4 regions of the Staphylococcus muscae genome follow, and region 3 is predicted to be linked to each of the others. Evidence: riboswitches for the same ligand, from Rfam matches in the RefSeq annotation. Region 3 holds a riboswitch; each other region holds the start of a gene.
The links. Region 3 has a riboswitch for S-adenosylmethionine ahead of C7J88_RS04960 (M20 family metallopeptidase). Riboswitches for the same ligand answer to the same signal wherever they lie in the genome.
Positions count from the first base shown of each region.

Region 1 (8,224 bases), 980 kb from region 3:
TTTCACAACTTGATGATGTTGATGGTATTACAATTTCTCAAACAACAACGTTTGATCCAAATCATTTCAAAGTACTTTCAGACAACGGTATTTATCATATTGCACAACGTTCTGCTGGATTTGATATGTATGATTTACCAGCAGCGAATGAAGCTGGCATAAAAATTTCTAACGTTCCAAGTTATTCACCACAATCCATTGCTGAGTTTGCTGTGACAAGAACATTGGCATTGGTACGCCATACCGATCGTATTGATAGAAATGTTGCTGTTCAAGACTTTACATGGGATTTAGATGTACAAGGTCGTACGATTGAGTCACTCAAAGTCGGTGTGCTTGGGACAGGACGTATCGGCAGTCGTGTTGCAAAGATTTTCAACGGTTTTGGAGCCAAAGTGTTTGCATATGACTTGGCACCGAATCCAGACCTTGAAAATGTTCTCACTTACGTTGATTCTCTGGAAGCGTTAGTGAAAGATATCGATGTATTGACGTTACATATTCCGGGTTCACCTGAGAATAAGTATGTCGTCAATGAGTCTGTGTTAAACCAAGCAAAGCAAGGATTACTCGTGATTAATACAGCGCGTGGGATTGTATTAGATACAGATGCGTTAATTCGCAAGTTAGATGATGGAACGGTCGCTGCAGCAGCACTTGATACGTATGAAAATGAAGGCCCTTATTTCAAAAATGACTGGACGAATCAACCTTTAGAAGATCCAGTATTAAGTCACTTGTTAGAGCGAGATGACGTATTAATCTCACCGCATGTCGCATTCTATACAGACGAAGCAGTACAAAACTTAGTTGATATCTCACTGGATGACGTATTATCATATATTAAGACTCAGACAGCAGATCATATTGTCAATCCATAGATAGAAAAGGTGAATGAAGTGAAATCTCAAATAGTTGCTAGTCTCATGCCAAAATCACAGCGATTAACGATACAAGATTTAGAAAGAGTCGCTGAAAATATGATGTATTTTCACATTTTAGAACTGCGCATTGATGCTATACCGGAGTGTGATGTTGAGACGGTTAGACAAATGATCATAGCACTCAAAGATATGGGTGGATCATTTCAAATACTTGTCACGTATCGTACTAAGTCTCAAGGTGGAGCGGGTAGCTTGGATGAGATAGCATATCAGCAATTGTTAATTGATTTGAGTGAGATTCCTCAAATTGATTGGATAGATGTAGAATGGACACCTGAAGTGAATCGCATGGAGGCTTGCCGTAAAATTTTGTCACACGGTGCAATGATTGTGGCTTCATATCATAATTTTAATGAAACACCATCTGTTGATGTGATGAAAAAAACATATTTTCATTTATCTCAAATGGGTGCAAGTCATTTGAAAATTGCAGTGATGCCACAAAGTAGAGAAGACGTTCTTCGTGTATTACAAGTTGTTGCAGAAGCGAGTGATGCACTCACACAATGGGTAACAGGCATCTCTATGTCTCATTTAGGACTCATTACGCGCACAGCACAATCTACCTTTGGCGGCTGTTTATCATTTGGCGCACTGGACGAAGCAGTTGCCCCCGGTCAAATCTCGGTAAAACAACTCTTTGAAACGGTTAAGCTATACGATTGATTAGTTGCTTAAAATTGCGTATAATTGATAATAATTATCAATAAATCTATAAGGGGTAGATAGAGATGGAACTTCAAGACGCTATAAAAAATCGTAGAAGTATCAAGAAGTTCAAACATGATATGCATATCGATGAAGCGGCAGTACACCAAGCAATTATCGATGCTGCAGATGCACCGAATCATGGTATGCGTGAACCGTGGCGTACAGTTTATGTTCCGAAGCATAAACTTGGTGAGATGAGTCGAGAAATTTCTCGTTATGCATTTCCTAGAGAACCTGAAAAGCAACAGAGTCATTATGATGCGGTGACGAACCTTGGTGGATTCGTCGCATTGATTATGAAGTGTGATGCACGTCAGCGTGAAGAAAATGAAAATTATCTTGCTGTTGGTGCATTTGCACAGAATTTATTATTGTTGCTTTATGAACAAGGTATTGGTACATGTTGGAAAACACCACAATATATTTTTAATCCAAAAGTGCGTCAATCATTCGGCGTTTTGCCTGATGAGCGTCTCGTAGGCTTCATCTATTTAACAGATCTCAAAGAAGAAGATAAGATGAAGAAGTGTGAAAGAAAAAATAGAGGTCTCATAACGAATTATATTTAAAAATAACGCATATGAAATGGATGTGTCCGTTTCATATGCGTTATTTTAATGCATCTATTTACCGAAGCTCTCAGCTAAAAATGACTCAACTTGTTCAGGTGATTTTGCGTTTGCAGAATGTAAGTGGTGAAGTTTCTCGCCGTTTTGGAAGATTAGGATACTTGGAATACCCATTACTTCATATTTTGTAGCAGCTTCTTCTACTTCATCACGATCCACAACGTACCATGTGTAGTCGTTATATTTTTCAACAATTGGATCAATCCACATATCCATTACTTTACAATCTGGACACCAGCCTGCCTCAAATTTAATGATGACTGGTTCCGCACTTTGGATGACTTCGTTGAATTGTGTCATATCTTTAATTGCTTGCATGAAAATGCCTCCTCTTATTCTTTCGTAACGTCATTATATCGAAATTGTAAGTGGAAGTCATTCAAATTGCAATGTGTATGTGACCGACATAAGTATGTTTTGTGCAATGTAGCTGAACAAAATTTTATAAAAAAGAGCAATATTTTTAAATGTTTGTTATATTTAAGTTATATGATTACTGGAGGTATGTATATGATCAAGTTTTATCAATATAAAAATTGTACAACATGCAAAAAAGCAGCTAAATTTTTAACGGAACAAGGTGTGAGCTTTGAACCGATTGATATTATTCAGCATAACCCAACAAAAGAAGAATTTGAAAATATTGTTGCATCAACAGGTATAGAAGTGAAAAAATTGTTCAATACGCACGGTGCAAAATATCGTGAATTAAACTTAAAAGATAAACTGGCAGATATGTCTGATGATGAAAAATTGACATTATTAGCAACAGACGGCATGCTCGTAAAACGCCCATTAGCTGTTTCTGGAGATAAAATTACAGTTGGATTCAAAGAAGAAACGTATCGTGATACGTGGCTTTAAGAAAATAGTTGATAGAAAGTCTGCAATGTGTCAGAATAAATATAACATTAACAATTGGAGGGGATTCAAGTGGCAGTGCCAAGTAATTTAAAGTATTCAAAAGAACATGAATGGGTAAAAGTAGAAGGTAATACAGCAATCATCGGTATTACAGACTTCGCACAAAATGAATTAGGCGATATCGTATTCGTTGAACTTCCTGAAGTTGACGATGAAGTATCAGAAGGCGATACATTCGGTAGCGTAGAATCTGTAAAAACAGTTTCTGAACTATACTCTCCTGTTTCAGGAAAAGTTGTTGAAGTGAATGAAAACTTAGAAGACGAGCCAGAAGCTGTCAACGAATCACCATACGAAAATGCATGGATGGTTAAAGTAGAATTATCAGACGAAAGTGAGTTAGATGCATTATTAGATGCAGCTGCTTACGAAGAAATGATCGGTGAATAATACGTAAAAATCTCGAGATGAAGCTGTGATTTGCAGTTTCATTTCGAGATTTTTTGTGCATGAAGCCGATATAGTAGCATATCTTTGTATAAGGTGCTACGCTCAACCTAGAATAATAAGGTAAAGGGTTGTACGAAATGACACAGAATGATGCACAAGATGAGATGTTAACAAAACATTTCGATAAAGAAATACATCTCATTTTCGGTTACACAACGATGTGTGGAACTTGTAAAGTGTCTGAACACATGTTGGACATTGTAAATGATATTTTGCAGTTACCAATGACAAAAATAAATTTAAATTATTACCCAGAATTTAATCAAGAAAATAAAATTATGTCAGTTCCTGTCTTGTTGATTATGCGCAAGAATCAAGAGATTGAGAGACTATATGCTTTTCAGTCGGTATCTTTTTTGTTGGAAAAAATAAAAAAAGTTATTGACGAATCTCGATTGCAATGGTAAGATTTAAACAATTCAATATTCAGAAAACTCTTATCCAGAGTGGTGGAGGGATGTGCCCTTTGAAGCCCGGCAACCGTCTAGTTATAGAAATGGTGCCAAGTCACATAAAGTTGTAAGCAACTTTTGAAGATGAGAGAAAGGTATTTTTAACACATTGCCTTCTCTTTCATTTAAAAAAGAGAAGGCAATTTTTATTTGGCGTAAGAGATGCTAGCACAAGGAGGAGCAATATGATTGAGCTGAAAAATATTGTAAAAAAATACGAGAGCAAATCCAAATCTGTCACGGCAGTCGACCACGTCAATCTTAACATTGACAAGGGGACGATTTATGGGATTATTGGATTCTCTGGGGCAGGTAAAAGTACGTTAGTAAGACTATTCAACTACTTGGAAACACCGACTTCGGGCGATGTCATCATTGGTGGTGACAATATCGGTCAACTGAGTAAACAAGCATTGCGTCAGAAAAGGCAAAAAGTGAGCATGATTTTCCAACATTTCAACCTGCTTTGGTCGAGAACTGTTTTGGAAAATATTAAATTCCCACTTGAAATTGCAGGTGTTCCGAAAGCTGAAGCAACTGAAAAAGCCAAGTCATTGGTTGCACGTGTTGGTTTAGCCGGTCGAGAACACGCATATCCATCAGAGTTATCAGGTGGACAAAAGCAACGTGTTGGGATTGCAAGAGCGCTTGCCAATGATCCAGAAGTATTGTTGTGTGATGAAGCGACAAGTGCGCTAGATCCACAAACAACGGATGAAATTTTAGATTTACTGTTGCAGTTAAAGAAAGAACAGAATCTTACAATCATCATCATCACACATGAGATGCACGTCATTCGTCGTGTCTGTGATGAAGTAGCTGTGATGGAAAACGGACGTGTCATTGAAGAAGGTAAAGTATCAGATGTATTTGAAAATCCACAACATCAAGTGACACGTCGTTTTGTACAAGAAGATTTACAGCCAGAGCAAGATTTTGAAGGCATCGTCAATACTTTGGAACTCGGTCAAAATGACAAAGTTGTCAAGTTAACATTCTCAGGTGAAAATACGACACAGCCTATCGTTTCATATATTGCTCGAAAACATAATGCCACTGTGAATATTTTGGAAGGCAATATCAAGCAAGCAAAATCGGGTGCAGCAGGATTTTTACTCCTACATATCCCGGCGATAGCACAGGAAGACTTTAATCATTTACAACATGATTTAGAGTTGCAAAACATTCTAGTTGAGGTGATTAAACATGGGTAAGAGTTTTAGCGAAATCTTGAATGAAATGATTACAATGCCAAATATTCGTTGGCCAGAGGTTTGGATTGCAACATACGAAACACTTTATATGACTGTAATTTCAACTGTATTTTCATTTGTTTTAGGTTTGATTCTAGGCGTTATTTTATTCTTAACATCTAAGAGTAAGTCGAAGGTTGGACGTGTTTTTTATAGCATCGTATCATTCTTTGTCAACTTATTCCGTGCTATTCCATTTATCATTTTAATCTTACTTTTAATTCCATTTACAAGCTTGATTCTCGGAACGATCAGTGGGCCAACAGGTGCATTACCAGCGTTAATCATCGGTGCGTCACCATTCTATGGTCGACTTGTTGAAATTGCACTGAAAGAAATTGACAAAGGTGTTATTGAAGCAGCACGTTCAATGGGTTCAAATACTTGGACAGTTATTTTGAAAGTATTAATTCCAGAATCATTACCCGCATTGATTTCAGGTATTACTGTAACAGCCATCGCATTGGTTGGTTCAACAGCGGTTGCCGGAGTTATCGGCGCAGGTGGATTAGGTAACTTAGCATACTTAACAGGATTCACACGTAACCAAAATGATGTCATTTTAGTTTCAACGATTTTAATCTTGATCATCGTTTTTGTAATTCAATTCTTAGGGGATTGGTTTACAAATAAAATAGATAAACGATAATTTACAAAAAGGAGCATATCATTATGAAAAGAATTTTATCCATTGCATTAGTTCTTGTTTTAGCAGTAGCACTTGTTGCATGTGGTAACAAAGAAGACAAAAATGATAAGAAAGTTGTTGTAGGTGCATCTCCAGCACCTCATGCAGAAATCCTTGAAGAAGCTAAACCATTATTAAAAGATAAAGGTTATGACTTAGAGGTAAAAGTAATCAATGACTACACAACACCTAACAAATTGTTAGATGCAGGTGAAATCGATGCAAATTTCTTCCAACATACACCATATTTAGAAACTGAAAAGAAAGACAAAAAATACAAAATTGAATCAGTAGGTAATGTTCACTTAGAACCAATGGCTGTCTATTCTCAAAAATATAAAAGCTTAAAAGACTTACCAGATGGCGCAGAAGTTTTCGTTTCTAACAACCCAGCTGAACAAGGTCGTTTCCTTAAATTCTTCGTGGATGAAGGATTAATCAAAATCAAAGATGGTGTTAAGATTCAAGACGCTACTTTTGATGACATTGTAGAAAACAAAAAAGACATTAAGTTCAACAACAAACAAGCGGCAGAATTCTTACCAAAAACTTACCAAAACAACGAAGGTGACGCGGTTATTATCAACTCTAACTACGCAATTGAGCAAAAGTTAAACCCGCAAAAAGACTCTATCGCAGTTGAAAACGGTAAAGACAATCCTTATGCAAACTTAATTGCAGTTCAAGAAGGACATAAGGATGATGAGAAAATCAAAGCATTAATTGAAGTTTTACAATCTAAAGACATCAAAGACTTTATCAACAAGAAATATGATGGTGCAGTAACTCCAGCAGAATAAGGTCACTTTGAGAATTAAATAACAAGATGGGAGCACGCTGTTGTCATGATAGCGTGACCCCGTCTTTTTTTAGCACTCATTTCATGTGGGATGAAGGAGAAAGGGGGATTTCAATGAGAAGATTAAGAATATTCACGCTATTATTATTTGCATTTGCTGTCATTTTAACAGCTTGTGGTCAACAAAAAGAGGCGTCAAAAGAAGATAAGAAAATTGTTGTTGCAGCATCTCCTGCGCCTCATGCAGAAATTCTCGAAGAAGCCAAAGCATTATTAAAAGATAAAGGTTATGATTTAGAAGTAAAAGTAATCAATGACTACACAACACCTAACAAATTGTTAGATGCAGGTGAAATCGATGCGAATTTCTTCCAACACACACCATACTTAGAGACCGAAAAGAAAAATAAAAAATATAAAATCGAATCAGCAGGTAATGTTCACTTAGAACCAATGGCTGTCTATTCAAAAAAACATAAAAGCTTAAAAGATTTACCAGATGGCGCAGAGGTTTTCGTTTCTAACAACCCATCTGAACAAGGTCGTTTCCTTAAATTTTTTGTAGATGAAGGTTTAATTAAAATTAAAGATGGCGTTAAAATTCAAGACGCAACTTTTGATGATATTGTAGAAAACAAAAAAGACATTAAATTCAACAACAAACAAGCTGGAGAGTTCTTAACAAAAACGTATCAAAATAATGAAGGTGATGCGGTAATCATTAACTCTAACTTTGCAATTGAGCAAAAATTAAACCCACAAAAAGATTCTATTGCAGTTGAAAACAGCAAAGACAATCCATATACAAACTTAATCGCAGTTCAAGAAGGACATAAAGACGATGCAAAAATAAAAGCATTAATTGAAGTTTTACAATCAAAAGATATTCAAGATTTTATCATTAAGAAATATGACGGTGTAGTAACACCAGCTGAATAAATATAGCTTTGAAAATTAAATAAATTTCAAAGTGGGGAAAATGAGAAAGGGGTATTCCAATGAAAAAATTAAGACTATTTACACTATTGGTAGTTGTATTCGCTGTCGTTTTAACAGCATGTGGTCAACAAAAAGAGTCGTCAAAAGAAGATAAGAAAATCGTTGTTGCAGCATCACCGACACCGCATGGAGAAGTTGTGAAAAAAGCAGGAGATCTTTTGAAAAAAGACGGCTACGATGTTGAAGTGAGGGAAGTGAACGATTACAAAATTCCGAACAAGCTGCTTGATAAAGGAGATGTTGATGCAAATATGTTCCAACATGTCCCATATTTGAAAGCGGAACAAAAATCACATGGCTATCAGCTTGAAGAAGTTGGAAAGGTATTAACGACTCCGATGGGCGTATATAGCAAGAAGTATAAAAGTTTAAAAG
Region 1 covers NZ_CP027848.1:1,981,338-1,989,561, forward strand. Annotated here, with positions in the region: gene C7J88_RS09815 (D-2-hydroxyacid dehydrogenase) at 1-881, shown strand, start outside; gene aroD (type I 3-dehydroquinate dehydratase) at 900-1,610, shown strand; gene C7J88_RS09825 (nitroreductase family protein) at 1,676-2,224, shown strand; gene C7J88_RS09830 (thioredoxin family protein) at 2,279-2,602, opposite strand; gene C7J88_RS09835 (arsenate reductase family protein) at 2,795-3,148, shown strand; gene gcvH (glycine cleavage system protein GcvH) at 3,218-3,598, shown strand; gene C7J88_RS09845 (thioredoxin family protein) at 3,736-4,065, shown strand; SAM riboswitch class I at 4,093-4,201, shown strand; gene C7J88_RS09850 (methionine ABC transporter ATP-binding protein) at 4,296-5,324, shown strand; gene C7J88_RS09855 (methionine ABC transporter permease) at 5,317-6,012, shown strand; gene C7J88_RS09860 (MetQ/NlpA family ABC transporter substrate-binding protein) at 6,036-6,851, shown strand; gene C7J88_RS09865 (MetQ/NlpA family ABC transporter substrate-binding protein) at 6,965-7,789, shown strand; gene C7J88_RS09870 (MetQ/NlpA family ABC transporter substrate-binding protein) at 7,849-8,224, shown strand, end outside.
Region 1: it holds a riboswitch for S-adenosylmethionine, as region 3 does, so the genes downstream of both, C7J88_RS09850 (methionine ABC transporter ATP-binding protein) here and C7J88_RS04960 (M20 family metallopeptidase) in region 3, are expected to answer to the same signal.

Region 2 (8,224 bases), 460 kb from region 3:
TAAATCTCACTATTACACAAAGAAAGGATGTCGCATTATGTTAGACATTAAATTATTCAGAAACGAGCCTGAAAAAGTCAAAGAGAAGATTCAATTACGTGGAGATGATCCGGTAGTCGTTGATGAAGTGTTAGAACTTGATCAAAAACGCCGTGAATTAATCAAACAAACAGAAGAATTAAAAGCAGAGCGCAATAAAGCATCTGAATTAATCGCTGAAAAGAAACGTAATAACGAAGACACTGAAGAAGCAATCCAAATGCAACGCAAAGCAGGAGAAAAAGTAAAAGAAATCGATACAGAACTTAAAGAAGTGGATAATGAATTACAAGATAAATTATCACGCATCCCTAACTTAATTCATGACGATGTACCACAAGGTGCAGATGATACAGAAAACGTTGAATTGAAAAAATGGGGTACACCACGTGAATTTGACTTTGAAGCAAAAGCACACTGGGATCTTGTTGAAGAGTTAGGCATGGCAAACTTTGAACGTGCTGCACGTGTATCTGGTGCACGTTTCGTATTCTTAACAAACGAAGGTGCGAAGTTAGAGCGTGCGTTAATCAACTACATGTTGACAAAACATACAACACAACATGGTTACACTGAAATGAATGTGCCACAACTTGTAAACCGTCACTCAATGTATGGAACAGGCCAACTTCCTAAATTTGAAGAAGACTTATTCAAAGTTGAAAAAGAAGGTCTTTACACAATCCCAACGGCAGAAGTACCATTAACAAACTACTACCGTGAAGAAGTGATTCAACCGGGTGTGTTACCTGAAAAATTCACAGGACAATCTGCATGTTTCAGAAGTGAAGCAGGATCTGCTGGTCGCGATACACGTGGCTTAATTCGTCTTCACCAATTCGAAAAAGTTGAAATGGTACGCATTGAAAAACCTGAAGATTCTTGGAATGCATTAGAAGAAATGACTGGTAACGCAGAAGCGATTCTTGAAGAATTAGGCTTACCATACCGTCGTGTGATTTTATGTACTGGAGACATCGGATTCGGTTCAAGTAAAACTTACGACTTAGAAGTATGGTTACCAAGTTACAATGACTATAAAGAAATCAGCTCTTGCTCAAACTGCGTTGATTTCCAAGCACGTCGTGCAAACATCCGCTTCAAACGTGATAAAGATGCAAAACCTGAATATGTACACACATTAAACGGTTCTGGTTTAGCAGTAGGTCGTACATTTGCAGCTATCGTTGAAAACTATCAAAATGAAGATGGTTCTATCACAATCCCAGAAGCACTTGTACCATTCATGGGCGGACAAACAGTTATTGAACCAAAATAATTATCGGTACCAATATTTACTCTCTAAATTAATATAGATACATGAAGACCTTTTGAAGTGAATTCTCTCTCACTTTGAAAGGTCTTTTTTTGATATTAAGACATCCTTCTGACTAATATTGTCAGAAAATTTAGTAACAAAAAACATTGCTTTAACAACGTTTTTAGACATCGGTATGTGTGCGTGCGCTGTGAAGGGTGTCTAATGATGTGGATTTTGAATTTAATTTGTAATACAATAAATTTAATTTTGATGAAGGGGGTCACATCATGGCATATCAGACATTCAGACAAGGTATCAAAGATTGTATTCCCACCTTGCTTGGATACGCAGGTATTGGCTTTTCATTCGGTGTCGTAGGGATAACATCTGGGTTCAATTTATTTGAAATCGCCTTACTATCTATCTTAATTTATGCTGGCGCAGCACAATTCATCGTGATTGCTTTGATGGTTGTTCATACGCCTGTATGGGTTATCGTTCTTACCACGTTGATTGTTAACAGCCGAATGTTTTTGTTGAGCATGACGTTAGCACCTTCCTTCAAGCAGGAGACATTATGGCATCGTATAGGAATCGGTACCTTGTTGACGGATGAGACATTCGGGGTAGCAATTACTCCATACTCAAAAGGGGAGACGATTGGTCGTAACTGGATGTATGGTTTGAACATTACAGCATATCTCTTTTGGGTTTTTACGACAATTCTTGGTGGCGCACTCGGTGACTTTGTGAGTCGGCCAGAAATGCTCGGTCTTGATTATGCCATATTAGCGATGTTCGTTTTCTTGGCAGCAGCACAATTAGAAGGCGTACAGAAGTCTAAGATACGCCTATACTTGCTGCTTATCTTCGTCGTTATCGTATTAATGCTCGTATTAAGTCTATTTATGCCGTCTTATCTGGCTATTATGATTGCATCGATATTGACAGCGACATTAGGGATGGTGATGGAACAATGACATTTTATTTCTTAATTGCAGTCGTCTTATCAGGCGTTGTGACATTATTTGTACGTGTCTTACCATTAGTGATGATTTCCCGGATCGAATTCTCTGAGAAATTCATTAAATGGTTATCTTTTATTCCAATCACGTTATTTACAGCGCTTGTCGTTGATGGGTTGATCAAACAAGAGAGTGGTGTGTTTGGTTATGCTATCAATTGGACGTTTCTCATTGCGCTTGTTCCGACGATATGGATTGCCCTGCGCACACGGAGTTTGACAATAACAGTATTGGTGGGGATGGTGGCAGTGGCGTTATTGAGACTTACAATGGTCCCTTGATGTTGTTTTATAGATAAAAATAGTGTATCATAACACTTAATTTAAATATGCTGAAAACTTATTGAGAGAAGCTGAGGGATTTGGCCCGCTGACGCTTCAGCAACCACTTATATACGAGAACGGTGCTACAACCAACGATTGCGGTCGGATAATAAGTCATCCTATATAGATAAGACTGTATCGTTGTTGGCTCAATGATACAGTTTTTTACTTTTAGGAGGGCGTGCAATGAGCAACTATACCGTAGATACATTACATTTAGGAACATTCACAACAGAATCAGGCGAAACAATTCAAGATTTACAACTGCGCTATGAATATGTCGGTTACAAAGGGCAGCCATTGGTTCTCGTTTGTCATGCTTTAACGGGCAACCACCTAACTTATGGTACAGATGAACAGCCAGGATGGTGGCGTGAAATTATCGATGGTGGATATATGCCGTTTCACGACTATCAGTTTTTAACATTTAACGTCATAGGCAGTCCGTTTGGATCAAGCTCACGTGCTAATGACAGTAAGTTTCCAGAGCACTTAACGATGCGTGATATCGTTAGAGCAATCGAACTTGGTGTGAAGGCACTCGGCTATACAGAAATTGATATTCTGATCGGTGCATCTCTCGGTGGTATGCAGGTGATGGAGTTGTTATACAATCGACAGTTTCACGTGAAAAAGGCTGTGATTCTTGCAGCAACTGCGAAGACGTCTTCGTATAGCCGTGCATTTAACGAAATTGCACGTCAGGCAATACATTTAGGAGGAACAGAAGGATTGAGTATTGCACGACAGCTTGGTTTCTTGACTTACCGTTCTTCTAAAAGTTATGAGTCAAGATTCACGCCGGATGAAGTGGTTGCTTATCAAAAATATCAAGGAGACAAGTTCAAGTCATCCTTCGACTTAGAGAGTTATTTGACACTGCTGGACGTCTTAGATAGTCATGATATTTATCGTGGGAGAGATGATGTGAGCGCAGTATTTCGCATGCTCGACACGAAAGTTTTAACAATAGGTTTCGTGGATGACTTGCTATATCCAGATGATCAAGTTGAAGCGGTCGGCCAACATTTTCGTTATCATCGTCATTTCTTTGTCCCTGACAATGTTGGACATGATGGCTTCTTGCTAAACTTTAATGATTGGGCACCTTATCTCTATCATTTCTTAAAAGTTTCCCGTTTTCGTCGCTAGGCTTAGACGGATATCTTACATTTTGTTATAATCAAAGGAATGAAGAAGAGAAGGGGTAAAATTTTGAATGCACATAGATGCAACAAGACATAGACGCCTCATTCTATTCGTATTTTGTCAGCGTCATATCAATCCAAGTCATTGTATTCGTATGGCAAAGTTTGTAAAATAAGCGATAAAGAAATAAATTAGTTTGGAAGTGGCGTTATTGTTTTCAAAAATACAGTTTAAGCCAATGTTGCTATGTACACTTGCATGGCTGTTGGTCATCTTAGTAATAGACTTTTTACCCGCATTAGGATTGATTGTCGCACTGTTCGCAACACTCCCGGGTATTATATTATGGCATCGCTCAATCCATTCGTTCGGATTTAGTGTCTTTATTACATTCATCTTTGCAACATTAACAGGAAGTGTTTTGTTAATGAGCTTTATGATGATTGTGTTCGTAATGAGTGCACTGATTGGACGTTTGTTACAACAGCGTGCCTCTAAAGAACGCATCTTGTATATGACAACATTGGTATCTAGTGTATTAACATTAGGTGTGATGATGTTTTTACAAAGTATTCGACAATTACCTTATGCACATGAAATGTTAGAACCTTATCAAGCCATCGTAGATCAAGCAGCTGCAATGCAAGATGTAGATGAAGCATCCAAAGAAGTGTTGAATGCGTCAGTACAACAACTTGCGATACAGATGCCAGGTTTGATCGTTATTACATTAGCGCTTTTCATGTTTTTAACACTTGTTATCATTTGCCCTATTTTGCGCAAGTTCAAGATTGCAACACCGGTATTTAGACCGCTCTTTTTATGGCAGATGGGTCGTTCGATTTTTATTATTTATGCGATCGCATTATTGGTAGGCATGACAACTGAACCTGCAACGACAATGAATAGTATCAGTGTGAATTTTCAAGTTGTACTCGGCTTTTTACTCGTTATTCAAGGTTTGAGTTTTATCCATTATGTATGTGTGATGAACCGTCTACATATTAGTTTGACGATTGTGTTTGTCATGTTAGGTATTGTATTTTATCCTTTAACACGCTTAATTGGATTGTTAGATATAGGTTTGAATTTAAAAGGTATGATTAAAAAACGATAAGAGGTGACAAAATGAATCGTCATGCTATAAAGAAGGCACTGGTCATCCCGTTTGTATTGATGACGCTTGCTGCTATGATAAGCGTTGGTGTATTGGTCCTTTTTAACAAGATGACCGCACTCGTGTTGGCATTAGTGTTGTTCGTTGTGCTTATCATTTGTGCAGTACTTCTGAAACGTATGTATCAACATTTTGATCGCTACATTGATCAGTTGAGCGGCAAGATTTCAGTTGGAAGTGATAGAGCGGTCAAAACGATGCCAATGGGATTGATTGTATTAGACGATGCAGAACAAATTGAATGGGTCAATCCGTTTATGTCAGAACGTATTGAACGCAACGTGATTTCAGATCCAATCAATGAAGTGTACCCAAATATTTTGAAGCGATTAGAAAAAGCGAAAGAAATTGAATATGAAGATGGTCCATACGCATATCGTGTGAAATATTCAGAAGAAGAGAAAATACTTTACTTCCTTGATATGACAGAAGAAAGTGAAATTCGACAAGAATATGAAGATCAACAGCCGATTATTGCAACGTTGTTTTTGGATAACTACGATGAAATTACACAAAATATGAATGATACGCAGCGTTCGGAGATTAACGCTATGGTGACACGTGTCATCAGCCGTTGGGCACAAACACATAATGTTTACTTCAAACGTTATAGCTCGGATCAATTCGTTGCGTATTTAAATAGACGTATTTTACGTGAGATTGAGGAGAGTAAGTTCGATATTTTAAGTCAATTGCGTGAGAAGAGTAGTGGTTATCGTGCACAACTGACATTCAGTATCGGTGTTGGGGAAGGCTCAGAAAACTTAATCGATCTCGGAGAACTTTCACAATCTGGACTCGACTTAGCGTTAGGTCGTGGTGGCGATCAAGTAGCGATTAAAAATATCAATGGTAACGTTCGTTTCTACGGTGGTAAGACTGACCCGATGGAAAAACGGACGCGCGTTCGTGCACGTGTTATCTCACATGCGCTGAAAGATATCTTGCTTGAAGGTGACAAAGTGATTGTGATGGGACATAAGCGCCCAGACTTAGATGCGATTGGTGCAGCAATAGGTGTCACACGCTTTGCGATGATGAATAACTTGGATGCGTATGTTGTGCTGAATGATTCAGATATTGATCCAACACTCCAACGTGTGATGGATGAAATCAATGAAAAGCCAGAGCTGAAAGAACGTTTCATTACATCTGATGAAGCGTGGGATATGATGACATCTAGAACGACTTTAGTAGTAGTTGATACACATAAACCAGAAATGGTGATTGATGAGAATATTTTAAATAAAGCGAACCGTAAAGTTGTGATTGACCACCATCGTCGTGGTGACAGCTTTATCTCGAATCCATTACTCGTATACATGGAGCCTTATGCAAGTTCTACGGCTGAACTTGTTACAGAGTTACTTGAATATCAACCGACAGAGCAACGTTTGACACGACTCGAGTCGACTGTTATGTATGCAGGTATTATTGTCGATACACGTAATTTCACGTTGCGTACAGGATCACGGACATTTGATGCAGCAAGCTACTTGCGTGCACACGGTGCTGATACGATTCTGACACAGCATTTCTTAAAAGATGATATTGAAACATACATCAACCGTTCAGAGTTAATTCGTACGGTAGATTTACAAGATAACGGCATTGCGATTGCACACGGTGCAGATGACAAAATCTATCACCCTGTAACAGTTGCCCAGGCGGCAGATGAATTGTTGAGCTTGGACGGCGTGGAGGCATCGTATGTCGTTGCACGCCGAGAGCAGGACTTAGTTGGAATGTCTGCACGTTCACTGGGTGGATTTAACGTTCAGTTAACGATGGAAGCGCTCGGTGGTGGCGGACATCTTACAAATGCAGCAACGCAGATGAAAGATGTAACGGTAGAAGCAGCAATTGAACAGCTGAAAACAGCAATTGCGGAACAAATAGATAGGAGTGACGAATCATGAAAGTAATTTTTACACAAGACGTAAAAGGTAAAGGCAAAAAAGGCGAAATTAAAGATGTACCAGTCGGCTATGCGAATAACTTCTTAATCAAAAACGGTTATGCAGTTGAAGCGACACCGGGTAACTTAAAACAACTTGAACAAAAAAATAAACGCATTGAAAAAGAAAAACAACAAGAATTTGAAGATGCGAAAGCGTTAAAAGAAAAGCTCGAAACACTTGAAGTAGAAGTGAAGGCAAAATCAGGTGAAGGCGGCAAATTATTCGGTTCAATCAGTACGAAACAAATCGCTGAAGCATTGAACAAACAACACGGTATCAAGCTAGACAAACGCAAAATGGACTTACCGAATGGTATCCATGCGTTAGGATATACAAATGTACCTGTGAAGTTACACAAAGATGTAGATGGTACAATTCGTGTTCATACAGTAGAACAATAAGAGCGTGATGGAGCGTGTTAGAGGCTGGGGCATAATGAACATGTTCCAGCCTTAATATATCAACCAGTCGATAGAGCGAAGTGCAATATAGTTAAAGGAGGCTGATGGCATGGAGGGTATGTTTGACCATAATCAAATGCCACATAGTCATGAAGCGGAACAATCTGTATTAGGTGCGATATTTTTAGATCCAGAACTCATCTCAACGACACAAGAGATTTTAATGCCAGAATCTTTTTATCGTGCGCCGCATCAACATATTTTCCGTGCCATGATGCATTTAAACGAAGACGGCAATGACATCGATATCGTAACAGTGTTAGATCGCTTAACACAAGACGGTGTTGTCAATGAAGCGGGTGGTGCACAATATTTAGCAGAGATTACATCGAGTGTGCCGACAACACGAAATATCGAATATTATACAAATGTCGTTTTCAAACACGCAATGAAGCGTAAATTAATTCATACAGCGGATAGCATCGCAAGTGATGGTTATAATGATGAATTAGATTTAGATACAATTTTAAATGATGCAGAACGACGTATTTTAGAACTGTCCACAACACGTGAAAGTGATGGTTTCAAAGATATTCGTGATGTATTAAGTCAAGTATATGAAAATGCGGAAGAACTCGATCAAAATAGTGGTCAAACACCGGGGATTCCAACAGGTTATCGTGATCTTGATCAAATGACAGCGGGCTTTAACCGTAATGATTTGATTATTTTAGCAGCCCGTCCATCAGTAGGTAAGACTGCCTTTGCACTGAATATTGCACAAAAAGTGGCGACGCACGAAGACAATTATACAGTCGGTATCTTCTCGCTTGAGATGGGCGCTGATCAGTTAGCGACACGTATGATATGTAGCTCAGGAAATGTCGA
Region 2 covers NZ_CP027848.1:1,461,886-1,470,109, forward strand. Annotated here, with positions in the region: gene serS (serine--tRNA ligase) at 38-1,318, shown strand; gene C7J88_RS07270 (AzlC family ABC transporter permease) at 1,588-2,280, shown strand; gene C7J88_RS07275 (AzlD domain-containing protein) at 2,277-2,606, shown strand; SAM riboswitch class I at 2,662-2,764, shown strand; gene metX (homoserine O-acetyltransferase MetX) at 2,835-3,800, shown strand; gene C7J88_RS07285 (DUF2232 domain-containing protein) at 4,000-4,914, shown strand; gene C7J88_RS07290 (DHH family phosphoesterase) at 4,926-6,893, shown strand; gene rplI (50S ribosomal protein L9) at 6,890-7,336, shown strand; gene dnaB (replicative DNA helicase) at 7,446-8,224, shown strand, end outside.
Region 2: it holds a riboswitch for S-adenosylmethionine, as region 3 does, so the genes downstream of both, metX (homoserine O-acetyltransferase MetX) here and C7J88_RS04960 (M20 family metallopeptidase) in region 3, are expected to answer to the same signal.

Region 3 (8,224 bases):
TATCACCTACATATTTCTTGGCGGTTGTTGTTGTAATCTGTGGTATCGTATCATTAGCAATTGGAAGTTCTTGGTCTACAATGGCAACAGTAGGTGTTGCATCAATGGGGATTGGTATTAGTATGGGATTATCGCCGGGTATGGTAGCTGGTGCTGTTATTTCAGGGGCATATTTCGGTGATAAGATGAGTCCGTTATCTGATACGACGAACTTAGCTTCAGGGTTAACAAATGTTGATTTATTTGATCACATTAAACATATGTTCTATACAACGATTCCGGGGTTAGTGATCAGTTTGATTGCGTTCTTCGTTTTAGGTCAGATGTACGGTAGTGATCATTTGAACCGTGGACGTATTGATAGCATTATGAATGCCATTGATGATTCGTTTTTCATTACACCGTGGTTATTAGTTGTACCACTTATTGTCATTATTGCCGTTGCATTGAAAGTACCAGCGATTCCAGCTATCGTGTTAGGGGTTGTACTCGGTTTCTTTACACAAATCTTTGTACAAGGTGATTCTTTAGCAACAGCTGTTCAGTCATTGCAGACAGGTTACGTGTTAGAATCTGGCAATAAGACAATTGATGAGTTATTCAACCGTGGTGGTCTTGAGTCGATGTTCTATACGATTTCATTGACACTTGTTGCGATGACATTCGGTGGCTTGCTCGAATACTCAGGTATGTTGAAAGCATTAATTTCTGTTATATTAAAGTTTGCTAAAAATACAGGTACGTTGATCGCATCCGTGATTATTTCTTGTTTTGGTACAAACTTATCATGTTCAGAACAATATATTTCAATTATTGTGCCATCACGTATGTATGTTTCAACGTTTATTGATAAAGGGTTACATCCGAAAAACTTATCACGTGCACTAGAAGATGGTGGGACATTAACATCTGTCTTTGTCCCTTGGAATACATGTGGTGTATTCATCTTAACAACGTTAAATGTACATGTAATTGAATATGCACCATTTGCGATTTTGAATTATGTCGTCCCTATTATTTCAATTATTTATGGCTTTATCGGCTTCAAAATCATTCAATTATCAAAAGAAGAAAAGGTCTATTTCCAACAGCAACAAGCGATGGAATAAGAGATCTTTTAGAAAATTGTGGTTCAGCAACGCAATGTTTTGCTAGCCACAATTTTTTAAGTGGTATTCATTTCTATCTTATTAGAGAAACGTTAAAATAAAGTTGAGGTGAATATTATGCCAATTATTTATTATGATCACAAATGTGTTTATTGCTATAACTATGCGATTTGGTTAATTCGTCATGGATTACCCCGAAGTTATCAATTCGCACCGTTGAAAGGTAAGGCTGGTCAAATATTAGAATCACAGCAATCAGGTGTCACGAAGAAAAACAGTGTTGTGTTACAACGTGGGGAAGACCTTACTTTTGAATCGACAGCCATTGTGCATATGTTGCGGGCATTAGGCGGATACAAATACTTAGCACTTTTATTATGGATTGTGCCTAAGCCGATACGCAATATAGGTTATCGTACATTTGCAAGTAATCGAGATAAACTATGGTCAACGACTTGGGTAGAACCAACTGAGTACGAAAAATCATTTTTCATAGAATAGCGAGGATGAACAACTATGACACATAAAATTATTGTCATCGGAAGTGCGTCTATGGATTTAACGGTACAGACGCAAGTGATGCCTGATCAAGGTGAAACGATATTAGGAGAGACTTTATATATGGCGCCCGGTGGAAAAGGGGCAAACCAAGCAGTAGCAGCAGCTCGTCTGAAACGCAATCGAGATGTCTACATGATTGGTGCAGTAGGTGATGATGCATTTGGTCAAACAATCCTTAATAACTTGAGACAACATGGTGTCAATGTAGATTATATGCAAACAATTGAAGGAGAACACTCCGGAACAGCACACATTACATTGTATGAACAAGATAATCGTATTATTGTCGTACCTGCTGCAAATAATAGAATTGTACCTGAAGTTGTATTGCCCATTTTGCAGCAGTTTGAAAAAGGCGACATCATTGTCATGCAACAAGAAATACCGGCGAAAACAGTTGAAGCAGTAATAGACGAAGCCGCTCAATTAGAGTTACAAGTGATACTAAATCCAGCACCATACCGTGCTTTGGATAATCGATTATTAAATAAAGTCACTTATTTGACGCCGAACGAGAGTGAGTGTCAGCAGTTGTTTGGTGAATCTATGGACGATGCGTTAGCGCAACATCCCAATCAACTGATCGTGACACTTGGTGCAGAAGGTGCTGTGTATTTTGATCAAACACGACAAACAGTACCTGCATATCCTTGCGATGTAGTTGATACGACTGGTGCAGGTGATACATTTAACGGTGCACTTGCCGTTGCGTTAAGTGAAGGACAATCATTTGAAACAGCGATACAATTTGCGAATATGGCATCTAGCTTTGCGGTATCTGCGCTAGGGGCGCAAGGTGGTATTCCGACACGTGAAGTGGTTGATAAAGCGTTGAATCAATAAGAGAAACAAAAGATCAACAAAAGGGTCAGAAGTTAAATATATATTTTGTAAGGATTGTGGACTAGTCAATGATATAGAAGCAATTAAAGTTCAGAACTTCCAATCATAATGAATATTCAATATATGCAGTAGTGCACGTATGAGAAATTAAAAATCCCCACAATGATGGTCTAGTACCATTATTGTGGGGATAAGTATTTTATAAGAATAAATTATTCAGCGATTTCAAGTGCAACTTCCATCATTTGTGTAAATGAGTTTTGACGTTCTTCAGGTGTTGTTGCTTCGTCGCGTAATAAATGGTCAGAAACTGTGAAGATGCCTAACGCTTTTTTGCCTGCTTTAATGGCATTTAAGTAGAGACCTGCTGATTCCATTTCTACACCTAGAATGCCCATATCAATCCATTTTTGGTTGAAGTCAGCATTTGCATTATAGAATGTGTCTGAAGATAAGACATTTCCAACATGTGTACGTGCACCAATGGCATCTGCTTTTTCTTTCGCTTTAACGATTAAGTCGAAATCAGCAAGTGGTGCGAAGTTACCTGGAATTTGATACTGATCGACAAAGTTTGAATTTGTTGATGCACCTTGAGCAATGATGATGTCGTAAAGTTGAATGTCTTCTTGCATTGCGCCACAAGAACCGATACGGATAATTGTGTCTACATCGAAAAAGTTGTATAACTCGTATGAATAGATACCGATACTTGGAATCCCCATACCAGAACCCATCACTGAAACTTCTTTCCCTTTGTATGTGCCTGTGTATCCAAACATATTACGCACATCATTGAATTGTTCTACATTTTCTAAGAAGTTATCCGCAATATACTTTGCACGTAATGGGTCTCCCGGCATTAAAACCGTCTTAGCAATTTTTGTTCCGTTCGGTTGAATATGTGGTGTACCTTGTGTCATAACAAACAGCTCCTTAAGATCATTTATTTTTTTATGTGATTACTTTAAAGATAACAGACCTACTCTGAAATGTCGATTAGAGTTACTAGAAGAATAAGCGTAGAGATAAACATCTCCATTTGAAACAACAGTGCTTCTCTCACAACCTCGTATTGTCAGTGTTCAAGAAGCAGGACTTTCGACAGAATTTCGCAATTCTATAAATTTTATTCATTGCTCGGATTCTGCTCAACTCCTAAACGCTTCTCACACAACCTCGTTAGCCACTTAATCAAAATATTTCCGATTTAAAATACGAATTGTTTATCAAATGAAACATAATCGTATATAATAAAATAGAAAAGGCTTACAAAATAAATGATATTTAAATATATTGTTTAAATGTAAATAGAGAAGAGGAGAATAATCATGAGAATGGTAGACATTATCGCAAAAAAGCGAGACGGTGAAGTATTGACAACGGAAGAGATTAAGTTTTTTGTGAATGGATATACGAATGGTGATATTCCTGATTATCAAATGTCGAGTTTAGCGATGGCGATTTTCTTCCAAGATATGACTGATGAGGAACGTGCAGACTTAACAATGGCAATGGTAGAGTCTGGTGATCAAATCGATCTTTCTGATATTAATGGTATCAAAGTAGATAAGCACTCAACTGGTGGTGTCGGTGATACAACAACACTTGTGCTAGCACCATTAGTGGCTGCCTTAGATATTCCAGTAGCAAAAATGAGTGGTCGTGGATTAGGACATACAGGTGGTACGATTGATAAATTAGAAGCGGTTGAAGGTTTCCACGTTGAAATTTCTGAAGATGAATTTATTAAGTTAGTAAATGAAGACCATCTTGCAGTTATCGGCCAAACAGGAAACTTAACACCTGCTGATAAGAAAATCTATGCGCTACGTGATGTAACAGGTACGGTTAACTCAATTCCATTAATTGCATCATCTATTATGAGTAAGAAGATTGCTGCGGGTGCAGATGCAATTGTATTAGATGTTAAGACAGGTAACGGTGCATTCATGAAAACAGTTGAAGATGCTGAACAATTGGCAAATGCAATGGTGAAAATTGGTAACCAAGTTGGACGTAACACAATGGCGATTATTTCTGATATGAGCCAACCACTTGGTCGTGCGATTGGTAATGCACTTGAGTTGAAGGAAGCAATCGACACATTGAAAGGTGAAGGTCCAGAAGACTTAACAGAATTAGTTTTAACACTTGGTTCTCAAATGGTTGTATTAGCTGAAAAAGCTGAGACTTTAGATGAAGCACGTGAGTTGTTAAAAGGTGTCATTGATAACGGTAAAGCACTTGAAAAATTCAAAGTGTTCTTGAGCAATCAAGGTGGGGATGCATCTGTTGTAGATGATCCATCTAAGTTACCAACTGCGAAATACACATTTGAATTACCAGCAAAACAATCTGGTGTTGTATCTGAAATGATTGCAAATGAAATTGGTATTGCATCTATGATGTTAGGTGCAGGACGTCAAACGAAGGAAGATACAATCGACTTAGCTGTTGGTCTTGTATTAAATAAAAAAGTCGGTGACAAAGTTGAAGAAGGCGAGTCATTGTTAACAATTTATGCAAACCAAGAAGATGTTGAACAAGTGAAAGAAAAATTATATGATAATATTACAATTAGTAATCGTGGAGAAACACCTACATTAATTCACGAAGTTATTACGAAATAATTGTAAAGGATTGAATGCAATGAAGTGGATCGGTCGACAATTGTTGGCAATCTTATTTATAGGTGCAGGATATTTACACTTCAAGAGAGAGCGTAATTTCCGCAATATTGTTCCGCATTATTTACCGTTTAAAAAGGAGATTGTTTGGATAACGGGTGTTATGGAACTCATCTTTGGTATTGGTTTAGCCATAAGAAAACCTGGCTACTGGTTTAAACATGCAATCATTGCATTTTTATGGGCAGTACTTCCAGCGAATATTTATATGGCACGTCATAAACTACCACTGGGTGATAAAGAGTTACCACAATCCGTTTTATACGGCCGACTGCCATTACAATTTGTTTTAATGGCATGGATACGAAAATTATAATAACAAAAAACACGGGTGCATTTGCATCCGTGTTTTTGTTTTCAACTTATCCTTCACCGAAGACATCGTGCCATTGATTACGCTTATCTAAAAAGGCTTGTGCAATTTCTTTTGCACCTTCTAATGAGTGAGAAGCAGCCCAACCACATTGTACTTCGTTGCATGCTGGTACTTCCGTTGCATCTAGAACGTCTTGTACCGTTTTTTCAATGATGTTTAATACATCTTCATAATCGTCGTGATTGATAAATGAGACGTAAAAACCAGTTTGGCATCCCATAGGGCTTAAATCTACCACTTTGTCTGAATGGTTACGAATATTTTCGGCCATCAAGTGTTCTAATGAGTGGAGCCCAGGCATCTCCATGTGCTCTTTGTTTGGTTGTTTAAAACGAATATCGTATTTGTGGATTTCGTCACCATTGTTCCCAGTCATTTTACCAGCTAAGCGGATATAAGGAGCAACAACTTTAGTATGGTCTAAGTTAAAACTTTCAACATTCATTTTTGGCATTGTGATAACGCCTCCTTTATAGTTTATCGTTATTTTATCATATTCAGAAGAAACTAACAGGGGCATGATTTGAATTTTGACGATGTGGGTATATATTTGAAAGCAATAAAATATATGATGCAAAGTACCTGTTGTTAGATAGATATAAATACGTCTTTTATAAAGATTTTAGAAAATATTGAAAAAATGACATGACAAATAATCGTAAATCCGATAGAATAAGTAATAATTAAATATAATTTATCAAGAGTGGTGGAGGGAATTGGCCCTGTGAAGCCCTGCAACCTCATCGGTGACGATAAAGGTGCTAAATCCAACAGCAAGTTAGCTGACAGATAAATGACATGGACAAGATATTATCAACTTTGTACATATCGCACTTGATAAATGTAGCGCTCGTACAAGGTTGATATTTTTTTGAAAGGAGCTTTTATATTGATAACAGTAAAACAACAGATCCTAGACTATATAGATAATCATAGGCTGAACTATTTGGACATGAGTCATCAAATACATGAGCGCCCTGAATTAGGGAATGAGGAATTATTCGCATCACGATTATTAATCGATCATTTAAAGCAGCATGATTTTGAAGTGATACGTGATATTGCAGGTCATGCGACAGGCTTTATTGCAACTTATCAATCTGATAAACCAGGCCCTAGAATTGGTTTTTTGGCTGAGTATGATGCCTTACCTGGACTTGGACATGCTTGTGGACACAATATCATTGGAACAGCCAGTGTATTAGCTGGTGTGGCATTAAAACAAGTTGTGGACGAGATTGGCGGTACCGTTATCGTATACGGTTGTCCGGCAGAAGAAGGTGGCGAAAATGGCTCTGCAAAAGCATCTTATGTGAAAGAAGGGCTTATAGATGTTGATGTCGCATTGATGATTCATCCGGGTAATGAAACATATCCAACGATTCATACCCTTGCAGTTGACGTGTTAGATATTAAGTTTTTTGGACGTAGTGCACACGCTTCGGAAAATGCGTATGAAGCACGTAACGCACTTGATGCAATGCTAAGTTTTTTCAATGGTGTTGCACAGTTACGTCAACACATTCAATCGTCTGAACGTGTACATGGTGTGATTTTAGATGGTGGGAAAGCAGCGAATATTATTCCTGACTTTACACATGCGCGTTTTTACACGAGAGGGACAACACGAAAATCACTGGATGTTCTCACTGAACGAGTGCATGATATTGCCAAAGGGGCAGCATTACAAACGGGCTGTAACTATGAATTTGGACCGATTCAAAATGGTGTAAACGAATTTATTAAATCCCCATTGTTAGATGACCTCTTTGAGAAATATGCAACGGAACTTGGTGAAGAAGTCAGTCATGATGACTTTGGATTTGGTTCAACAGATACAGGTAATGTTAGTCACGTTGTACCAACGATTCATCCACATGTGAAAATTGGCCCAAGAAGCTTAGTAGGGCATACACATCGTTTTAGAGAAGCAGCAGCAAGTCCAATGGGAGACAAGGCGCTAATTAAAGGGGCGAAAATTATTGCGTTGATGGGCGCAAAATTAATTCAAGATCCAGCACAGCTTGAGAAGATACAACAGGAACATCAATTATTAAGGGAGCATTTATTATGACCGATGTAAAAAATACTCAGTCTTATTTAACAATGGCTGAGTTGTATTCAAATGATGTCGTATATTCATCTCGACCTTCATATGTGTCGAATCCTTGGTTAGAACCAGATGAACATCAATCTAACTTTTTATCTGCGAGAGAATTACTGATAGCAGATATGCCCGTAATTGTACATGAAGCAAGTGTGACAGATAAGTTAGCACAACTATTTGCGTTAATTCATCGTCGTATTCCTGATAATTTATATTATTTTAAAGATCAATCTTCATATGAGTCACTATTACAACGTTTGACATTAGAAGAAGACCGAAAAATTTATTTCCAATATGTGCATGGTGATGACATTGTCTCTGCTGACAAGTATGCAATGAATAAGCAAACATTTATTGATTTGAACAATAAATCCAAAATACCGGACTGGACAGATGGCAAGTATTTGCCGAAGCGAGAAGTGGTGCCGTTTAACGAATTTGAACAAGCTGTACGCCGTTGGGAATTACCTGTCGTTATCAAACCGGGCGATGACTTGCCAACAGCAGGTGGCTATGGTGTGATGATTTGTTATACACA
Region 3 covers NZ_CP027848.1:997,218-1,005,441, reverse strand. Annotated here, with positions in the region: gene nhaC (Na+/H+ antiporter NhaC) at 1-1,109, shown strand, start outside; gene C7J88_RS04990 (thiol-disulfide oxidoreductase DCC family protein) at 1,227-1,610, shown strand; gene rbsK (ribokinase) at 1,626-2,513, shown strand; gene deoD (purine-nucleoside phosphorylase) at 2,726-3,436, opposite strand; gene C7J88_RS04975 (pyrimidine-nucleoside phosphorylase) at 3,845-5,146, shown strand; gene C7J88_RS04970 (DoxX family protein) at 5,166-5,519, shown strand; gene C7J88_RS04965 (S-ribosylhomocysteine lyase) at 5,566-6,033, opposite strand; SAM riboswitch class I at 6,271-6,375, shown strand; gene C7J88_RS04960 (M20 family metallopeptidase) at 6,472-7,653, shown strand; gene ldmS (L-aspartate--L-methionine ligase LdmS) at 7,650-8,224, shown strand, end outside.

Region 4 (8,224 bases), 250 kb from region 3:
AAAAGAACAGTAATCTCTATGTAATTATTTCATAGCGCACTGCATCATCAAAACTTTGAATACATCATCTCTGATTCACATTCCAAAACTTTATAAAGGTCTCTGATAATCCATTAAAATGTAACTCATCGCTTGGGAACGACTTTTATAATAATACGGTGTTAAATCCACTGTCCCCTCAATCTCACCATCACGATACATCATTTCCCGTTGAATATTATTAATCATAATAAAGTCAGCGTTGTCACGAATCTTATCTAAATCTTCGTTGCGTGCAAAGAAATGTACCAAGTTGAAATGTTCATAATCCATTACAATTCCTCCATCTTATTCCCGTCATAAAAATATCGAAATCCGTAGAAATGCACCTTTTATTATAATTTTAAGCTTATTTATTGGTAATAATCAATGTTTAAATCATAAAATAACATATATGGACAGATGCAACAATTTTTCAGCTATGATAATAATCATTTGACCGGTCAAAAATTTCAAGGAGGTCATCAATTTGAACTTTGATGATATTTTTCAACGCTATCACAAATATATTCATTATTTGTTGCATTCCTATCATATACGCTATCATTACGACGACTATTTCCAACTTTTGTTAATACGGCTTTGGGAACTCCATTTATCTTTTGATACAACACGTGAATCGAGCCTTCATGCTTTTATTACCTATCGACTCAAATACTATCTTATTGATCTTTTGCGTAAACAAGATCGCCTTCCCAAATTAGAAAATATCGACACTGCAACTGAACCCGCATCGTACGAGAGTGATCTGCTCTTTTCAATTAAGCAATGGTCATTACAACTTCCATATGTGCATCGTCACTGGCTTTATCTCTATCTTCAAGGCTATACACAGTTAGAAATAGCATCCATTCTAAACCGCTCTCCCACATCTATCAAAAATTATAAAAAAGCGACCCTCAAAGCATTGCGCCATTCATATTTCAACGAATACTAGGAGGATACACTGTGCAAACATATTCAAATATTGCCTTTGAATCATTATTATTTATCAAGACATCTCATCAAATAGATCAACGTCTTGAGTTATACTTTTTGACGCATAAAACACACACAACATTAACATTATCTAAATTAATGAAGCATATTTTAAAGTCGCATCATAAACATAGTTACACACAAAAAGAACTGACACATCAACATCTCGGTATTCATCATCTCACACCGATATACATCTCACCACAGCTCATATTATGCCCTCTGCAATCACATCGTGCACCTATCCAATATATTATCAATATGTCTCACGTGATTGGTATGTCTTCTCAAAAGTCTGATACGATCATCGTATTCAAACAAAACCATCGAATTACAGTACCTTATCCATTAACTGTATGTTTAAAACAATGGAAAGCTGCACAAATTCTCTCACAAGTACCCGATATTTAGTTTACTTTATTGAACTTATAATCTACTAAACGCTTTGTAAAATAAGCATTGGCTATTTTCATCAATATAATGCCAAGAACCATCAATACTAAACCACCTACTAAAGCAGTGATCACAGTCCCAGTTGACAACGATACTTGAGGATGAATAAAGTAATTGACTGCATTTAAACTTAATAGCATACCTGTAATCAGAACGCCGAGCAAGAAAATATTTCCGATAAACAACCCTAACAGCGTTGTGTACAAATGTCCTGACCCCAGCACTCTTGATTTAAAAATATGTTCTTTCAAATAAAAACTGGCAAATCGGCCTGGTGTTTTAAATTTTTCTTGAATGCTTGCGATATGTTCATCTGTCAGTAATTCTGCTAACTTTGCCTTCTCTTTACGGTTTAAATACCACAATTGTTTTTCTACTTTATACTTAAATACCTTGTACTCCATCTTTAACTCCTTCTCTATCTGATATTAAACTCAATCATCACACAAAAAAATAGGAGCGACAAGTACCAATTTCATATTTGTTGGTACTTTATCACTCCCATGGGTATTTATAGAATGCTTAAACCTGAAGTTTGAATATCTTTCGCAAATCCTTTCACCGTATCAACAGATAATGATTCGATATCACGACCAATATTTGACACTTTCTTCACAACATCAGCAGGACATGTAATAATATCTGCACCAATTTCATCAGCTTGGATGACATTATATAACTCACGACAACTTGCCCACAATAGTTTTACACCTGATTTACTATGTGTCACACGAACAGACTCTTTCATTAACGGCAGTGGGTCTACGCCTGTATCCGCAATTCGTCCAGCAAAGACTGACACATAAGTCTCTACACCTTCTGTGACCGCTTCAGTAATTGCTTTGACTTGTTCGATTGTGTAAACAGCTGTAACGTTTAGTTTCACGCCTTGTGCTGATAATTTTTCAATCAATGGTAACATTGATTCACCTTTTGTGTTCACAATTGGAATTTTTACAAAAATATTCTCTCCAAATTGTTCAATGATTTGCGCTTCTTTTTCCATTGTTTCCATATCATCACCAAACACTTCAAATGAAATTGAAGCATCAGGAATTGCTTGTACTACATCTTGAGCGAAGGCTTTATAGTCTTTGACGCCAGCTTTAGCCATTAAGCTTGGATTCGTTGTAAATCCATCAACTTCCTTATTTTGATATGCTTGCTTCATTTGTTCAATATCTGCACCATCTGCAAATACTTGTACGTTTAATTTCGTCATAAATGTGCCTCCTAGTGATTCTACATTATATTTATATTAAAGTTATACCATTTTTCTATTCATAAAGGCTATTGTTAAGCTTTAATTCCACACGAAATATAGAAATGGTGCTTTATTCTTAGTCATTAAATATGCTATTATTACAAGCGATAATAAAGGAGGCAGTTACATGTCTAAATCGAAAAAATATTTTTACTTAACCGTGATATTCATCATGATAAGTTTTTACTTCAATACACAGAACCCAATACTCAATCATCAATTCGACTCAATCGTTAAAATCATTATTGCAAGTAGTGTCATAAATGCAATCATACTCATTATTGCCATCCAATTTGCAGACAAATCAGTGAAATATTTACCCGAAAAGAAAAGCTGGATTCATCGTGCAGCGAAAAGCTTACCTTGGATACTACTCATCGTTTTAATCTTTCATCTGATCACTGCAATCCGAACTTTTGGCATTATTTAACGTAAGAGGAGCGATAAGCATTTGAAATATTTCATTATTTTTGTTGGTGGGAGTTTAGGTGCGTTATTGAGATATGGTCTTTCCTTTCTCCCACATTTCCATGAATTGCCAGTTGGAACATTTACCGCCAATCTTTTAGGTGCTTTTTTAATGGGATTTATAACTGCCTTAACGACAAACTTTTTCTCTAAGTATCCTTCCATTAAAAAAGGTGTCACTACCGGTTTCATCGGTGCTTTTACAACCTTTTCAACCTTTCAATATGAATTGAATGCATTTTTTGAGTCACAATCGTGGTATTTATTAATAACCTACGCCTTGCTCAGTTATATTGGCGGAATTTTATGTTGCTTTGCGGGATATCGATTCGGGGTGAGACAACAATGACAATCATGATGGTTCTTCTTGGCGGTGGCATTGGTGCAACATTGCGTGCAATCATAACGGATATCATCCAGCGAGTTCATCAGCCATCATTCCCTATCGCAACCGCAATCATCAATCTTATCGGAAGTTGTTTCATCGGTATACTCGGTGGCATAGTCATATCAGTCTCACCTTCTTACACTCTTTTTGTAACAGGAATACTTGGTGGCTTCACCACATTTTCAACTGTTCAACTCGAACTTGTACAATTAATGGAACAACGTCAATCCTCAACTTTCATCGGTTATAGTCTTTTACAGTATGTCGGCTGTTTTATGAGTTGTTTTATTGGAACACTTATCATTTAAACATAAAAAACCTGTATGCTTTTATTACGCATACAGGTTTTTATATTAGTTATATGATTCAATTTCTTCCATAATTGCTTGTAATTCGTTTACATCATATTGAATGCGACCATGGAATACATATTTATTGAAGAATTCATCAAGTTGTTCCGGTCCAACAAGTACTTTCGTCGTGCTTTGTGGCGCATAGCTTGATAATGTCACATCTCCATCTTGTTTCGGATTGAAGTACAAGATTGGAGTTGGCGTATATTTATTGTTTAGTTGACGTTGTAACTTCTCTGCTACTGCTTCTAGATGTTCGATTTGCTCAGAATAATCAACAATAGAAAGTTTGCGATCGTTATCTTCACTCTCATCAAGCACGATTGTTTGTGGTGTTGTTTCATCAAGTTGTAGTGTTTTGAATACTTGCTCCATCATTGGATTGTCCACAAATTGATTGCGACTAATACCTTGATACACATGTCCTTTTAACAGTTGTGAATCGATAATGTACAACCCTGTACGTGTTAATACTAAATGACTGATACGTGTAATATTATCTAAATCATTTGTAGGCATAAAAATGTTCGCCATAATGTGCATATCTTCTGGTCGGATTCGCTTTTCTCTAACGAGTCGTTCACGAATACCAATCAAACGCATATCAGTCACATACTCACTATTGTTTTTCGAGAACACTTTTAGTGCGTCAATTTCTCTGTCTTTTGAAGCAACCATCGTTTCATAATCTTCTTTGTGTTTCGTTTCTACTTTTTTCTTTTCAATTCTTACTTTTTCAAGTGCTTCATGATGTGACTGTGTTAATTTCTCTTCTTTTTCTTTATATTGTGTTTCAATTCTTTGTTGTGCTTTCTTTTTGCGATTCAGAGCAACTAAAAACAAAATAAAACAAATAACTGCAATCCCTACGGCAACATACAAGCCTATTTCCATTGGGCCAAACTGTGTCATTTTTAAAATCCTTCCTTTTGTTTACATTTATACGATACGCTATAAAGTAATTATTATGCTGTATACGCTTGAACTGCGTCTTTCAATACGTCTACTTTATCTGTTTTCTCCCATGGCAATTCGACATCCGTACGTCCAAAATGTCCGTACGCTGCTGTTTGTTTATAAATTGGACGTTGTAAGTCTAACATTTGGATGATACCGGCTGGTCTCAAGTCGAAGTGCGAACGCACTGCTTGAATCAATGACTCTTCAGATACAGTACCCGTTCCAAACGTATCAATAGCGATGGATACCGGCTGTGCAACACCAATCGCATATGCTAATTGAACTTCGCACTTATCAGCAAATCCAGCTGCAACAATGTTTTTGGCAACATAGCGTGCCGCATAAGCTGCTGAACGGTCAACTTTAGTTGGGTCCTTACCAGAGAATGCACCCCCACCATGTCGAGCGTATCCACCATATGTGTCAACGATAATTTTTCTACCTGTCAGACCTGCATCACCTTGTGGTCCACCGATAACAAATCGACCTGTTGGATTGATGAAAAATTTTGTTTCAGCATCTAATAACGCCTGAGGTACTACTGGATAGATAACATATTCTTTAATGTCTCGTTGGATTTGATCAAGTGCTACTTCTTCATGATGTTGTGATGAAATAACAATCGTATCGATTCGTTTTGGTTGATCATTCTCATCATATTCAACAGTTACTTGTACTTTTCCATCTGGACGTAAATAGTCTAATGTGCCATCCTTTCTAACATCTGTCAGACGTTTCGCTAATTTATGTGACAAATCAATTGGCAGTGGCATAAACGATGCCGTCTCATTTGTTGCGTAACCAAACATAAGCCCTTGGTCACCTGCACCAATATTTAATACTTCGTCATTCGATGCGTCTCGATATTCTAACGCACGGTCTACACCTTGTGCAATATCAGGAGATTGCTCATCTATCGCAGTTAATACAGACATTGTTTTATAATCGTAGCCATACTTAGCGCGTGTGTAACCAATCTGTTTAACTGTTTCACGTACTACTTTAGGAATATCAACATATGTCGACGTTGATATTTCCCCTGCGATAAGTGCCATACCTGTTGTTACTGTTGTTTCACAAGCAACACGTGCATGACTATCTCCCTTTAGAATTTCATCAAGTATTGCATCTGAAATCTGGTCAGCAATCTTATCCGGATGACCTTCAGTAACAGATTCTGAAGTAAATAATCGTTTATTATTTGTCATAATATGCTCCTTTAAAAATAGATTACGAACACTCTCTTTATCTGAGCTCAAATAAAAAGAGCCTTTCACCACTACGGCACATACATAGAGTGAAGGCTCAACGTCCATTCGCTCTTATCGTTCAGGCTATCGCCTGCAAACGGTTTGGCACCTTTCTTCGCTAAAAGAGGTTGCTGGGTTTCATTGGGTCCATGTCCCTCCACCACTCAGGATAAGAGAATCCGTTGCTTTTATATTACATAAATTTTAATCATGTGTCAATTTCACAAATCTATTTGAATATAGAATTACAATAATAATGAAAGCGCCGTCAAAAAGCGATGATTCTCGCTAAATATAAACAAAAATCCACTATAAAATTACTCAAAAACATGTGACATTTTTTTGGATTTTTTGTGGGGATTATTAGCTAAATATGTTATACTCTTTAATTGTAAAGGCTTACATTAAAGAAGAAACTATTGGAGGGATTCATCATGTCATTTGATACAAGTGCACTGAATGCATTGATTGACAAGCCTACTTCTCATCTGCAGCTTACAAAAACTGAACTCTACAACAAAATTTTGAGTCGTGGCGAGGCTGAATTAACAGAACTTGGAGCAATTAACGCAAAAACTGGGGAATATACGGGGCGTTCTCCAAAAGATAAGTATATCGTTAATAATCCACAAGTCATCGATGACATCGACTGGGGTACTGTAAACCAACCTATTTCTGAAGACAAGTTTTTAAATCTATACCATCAAGTATTAGAGTATTTAGATGCAAAAGACGAAGTGTTCGTATTTAATGGCTATGCTGGAAGCGACAAAGATTCCCAACTAAAATTAACAGTTGTGAATGAATTTGCATGGCATAACCTTTTCGCACAAAATATGTTTATTCGTCCACATTCTAAGAGCGAAGCAGAAAAAATCAAAGCAGACTTCACAATTATCTCTGCACCGACATTTAAAGCAGATCCTGAAAAAGATGGTACACGTTCTGAAACATTCGTCATCGTGTCATTTAAACATAAAACTGTACTGATTGGTGGTACAGAATATGCTGGAGAAATGAAAAAATCTATCTTCTCTGTGATGAACTACCTACTCCCTAAACGAGATATTATGAGTATGCACTGTTCAGCTAACGTAGGACGCAAAGGTGATGTTGCATTATTCTTCGGTTTATCTGGTACTGGTAAAACAACATTATCAGCTGATCCTGACCGTAAGTTAATTGGTGATGACGAACACGGTTGGAACGAAAATGGGGTATTTAACATTGAAGGTGGTTGTTACGCAAAGGCGATCAACTTATCCGCTGAAAAAGAACCACAAATTTTCGATGCCATCCGTTACGGTACGGTACTAGAAAACCTTGTTGTGGATGAACATGGTTACATTGACTTTGATGATAATAAATATACAGAAAATACACGTGCAGCATATCCTATCGAACATATTGATAATATCGTTGTACCATCAAAAGCATCACATCCAAACACAATTATTTTCTTAACGGCCGATGCATTCGGTGTATTACCACCTATTTCTAAGTTGAGTAAGGATCAAGCAATGTATCACTTCCTAAGTGGTTTCACTTCTAAGCTTGCAGGTACTGAACGTGGTATTACAGAACCGCAACCATCATTCTCAACTTGCTTCGGTGCACCATTCTTGCCATTGAATGCGAAAGTATACGCTGACTTACTTGGTGACTTAATCGACAAACACGAAGTAGATGTATACTTAGTGAACACAGGTTGGACTGGTGGTGTATACGGTAAGGGCAACCGTATCGAATTGAAATACACACGTAAAATGGTAAACAGTGCCATCAACGGTTCACTGAAAAATAGTACATTTGAAGAAGATGAAATATTTGGTTTAAGTATTCCAACTGAAATTGAAGGCGTACCAACAACAATTCTACAACCTAAAAACGCATGGCATGATAAAGATGCCTATGACAAACAAGCAACTGACTTGATTGAACGTTTCCGTGAAAACTTCAAAAAATTTGGCGAAGAAACACAACAATTACAACAAACTGGTGGTTTCAAAGGCTAAATAAAAAGGGGCTGGGACATAATTCCCAGCTCTTCCCAAAAAAAGGTCTAATTTGG
Region 4 covers NZ_CP027848.1:743,112-751,335, forward strand. Annotated here, with positions in the region: gene C7J88_RS03540 (hypothetical protein) at 91-312, opposite strand; gene C7J88_RS03545 (sigma-70 family RNA polymerase sigma factor) at 509-976, shown strand; gene C7J88_RS03550 (competence protein ComK) at 988-1,428, shown strand; gene C7J88_RS03555 (hypothetical protein) at 1,425-1,874, opposite strand; gene C7J88_RS03560 (transaldolase) at 1,982-2,692, opposite strand; gene C7J88_RS03565 (hypothetical protein) at 2,862-3,164, shown strand; gene crcB (fluoride efflux transporter CrcB) at 3,186-3,551, shown strand; gene C7J88_RS03575 (fluoride efflux transporter FluC) at 3,548-3,898, shown strand; gene C7J88_RS03580 (nuclease-related domain-containing protein) at 3,944-4,855, opposite strand; gene metK (methionine adenosyltransferase) at 4,909-6,111, opposite strand; SAM riboswitch class I at 6,223-6,329, opposite strand; gene pckA (phosphoenolpyruvate carboxykinase (ATP)) at 6,588-8,168, shown strand.
Region 4: it holds a riboswitch for S-adenosylmethionine, as region 3 does, so the genes downstream of both, metK (methionine adenosyltransferase) here and C7J88_RS04960 (M20 family metallopeptidase) in region 3, are expected to answer to the same signal.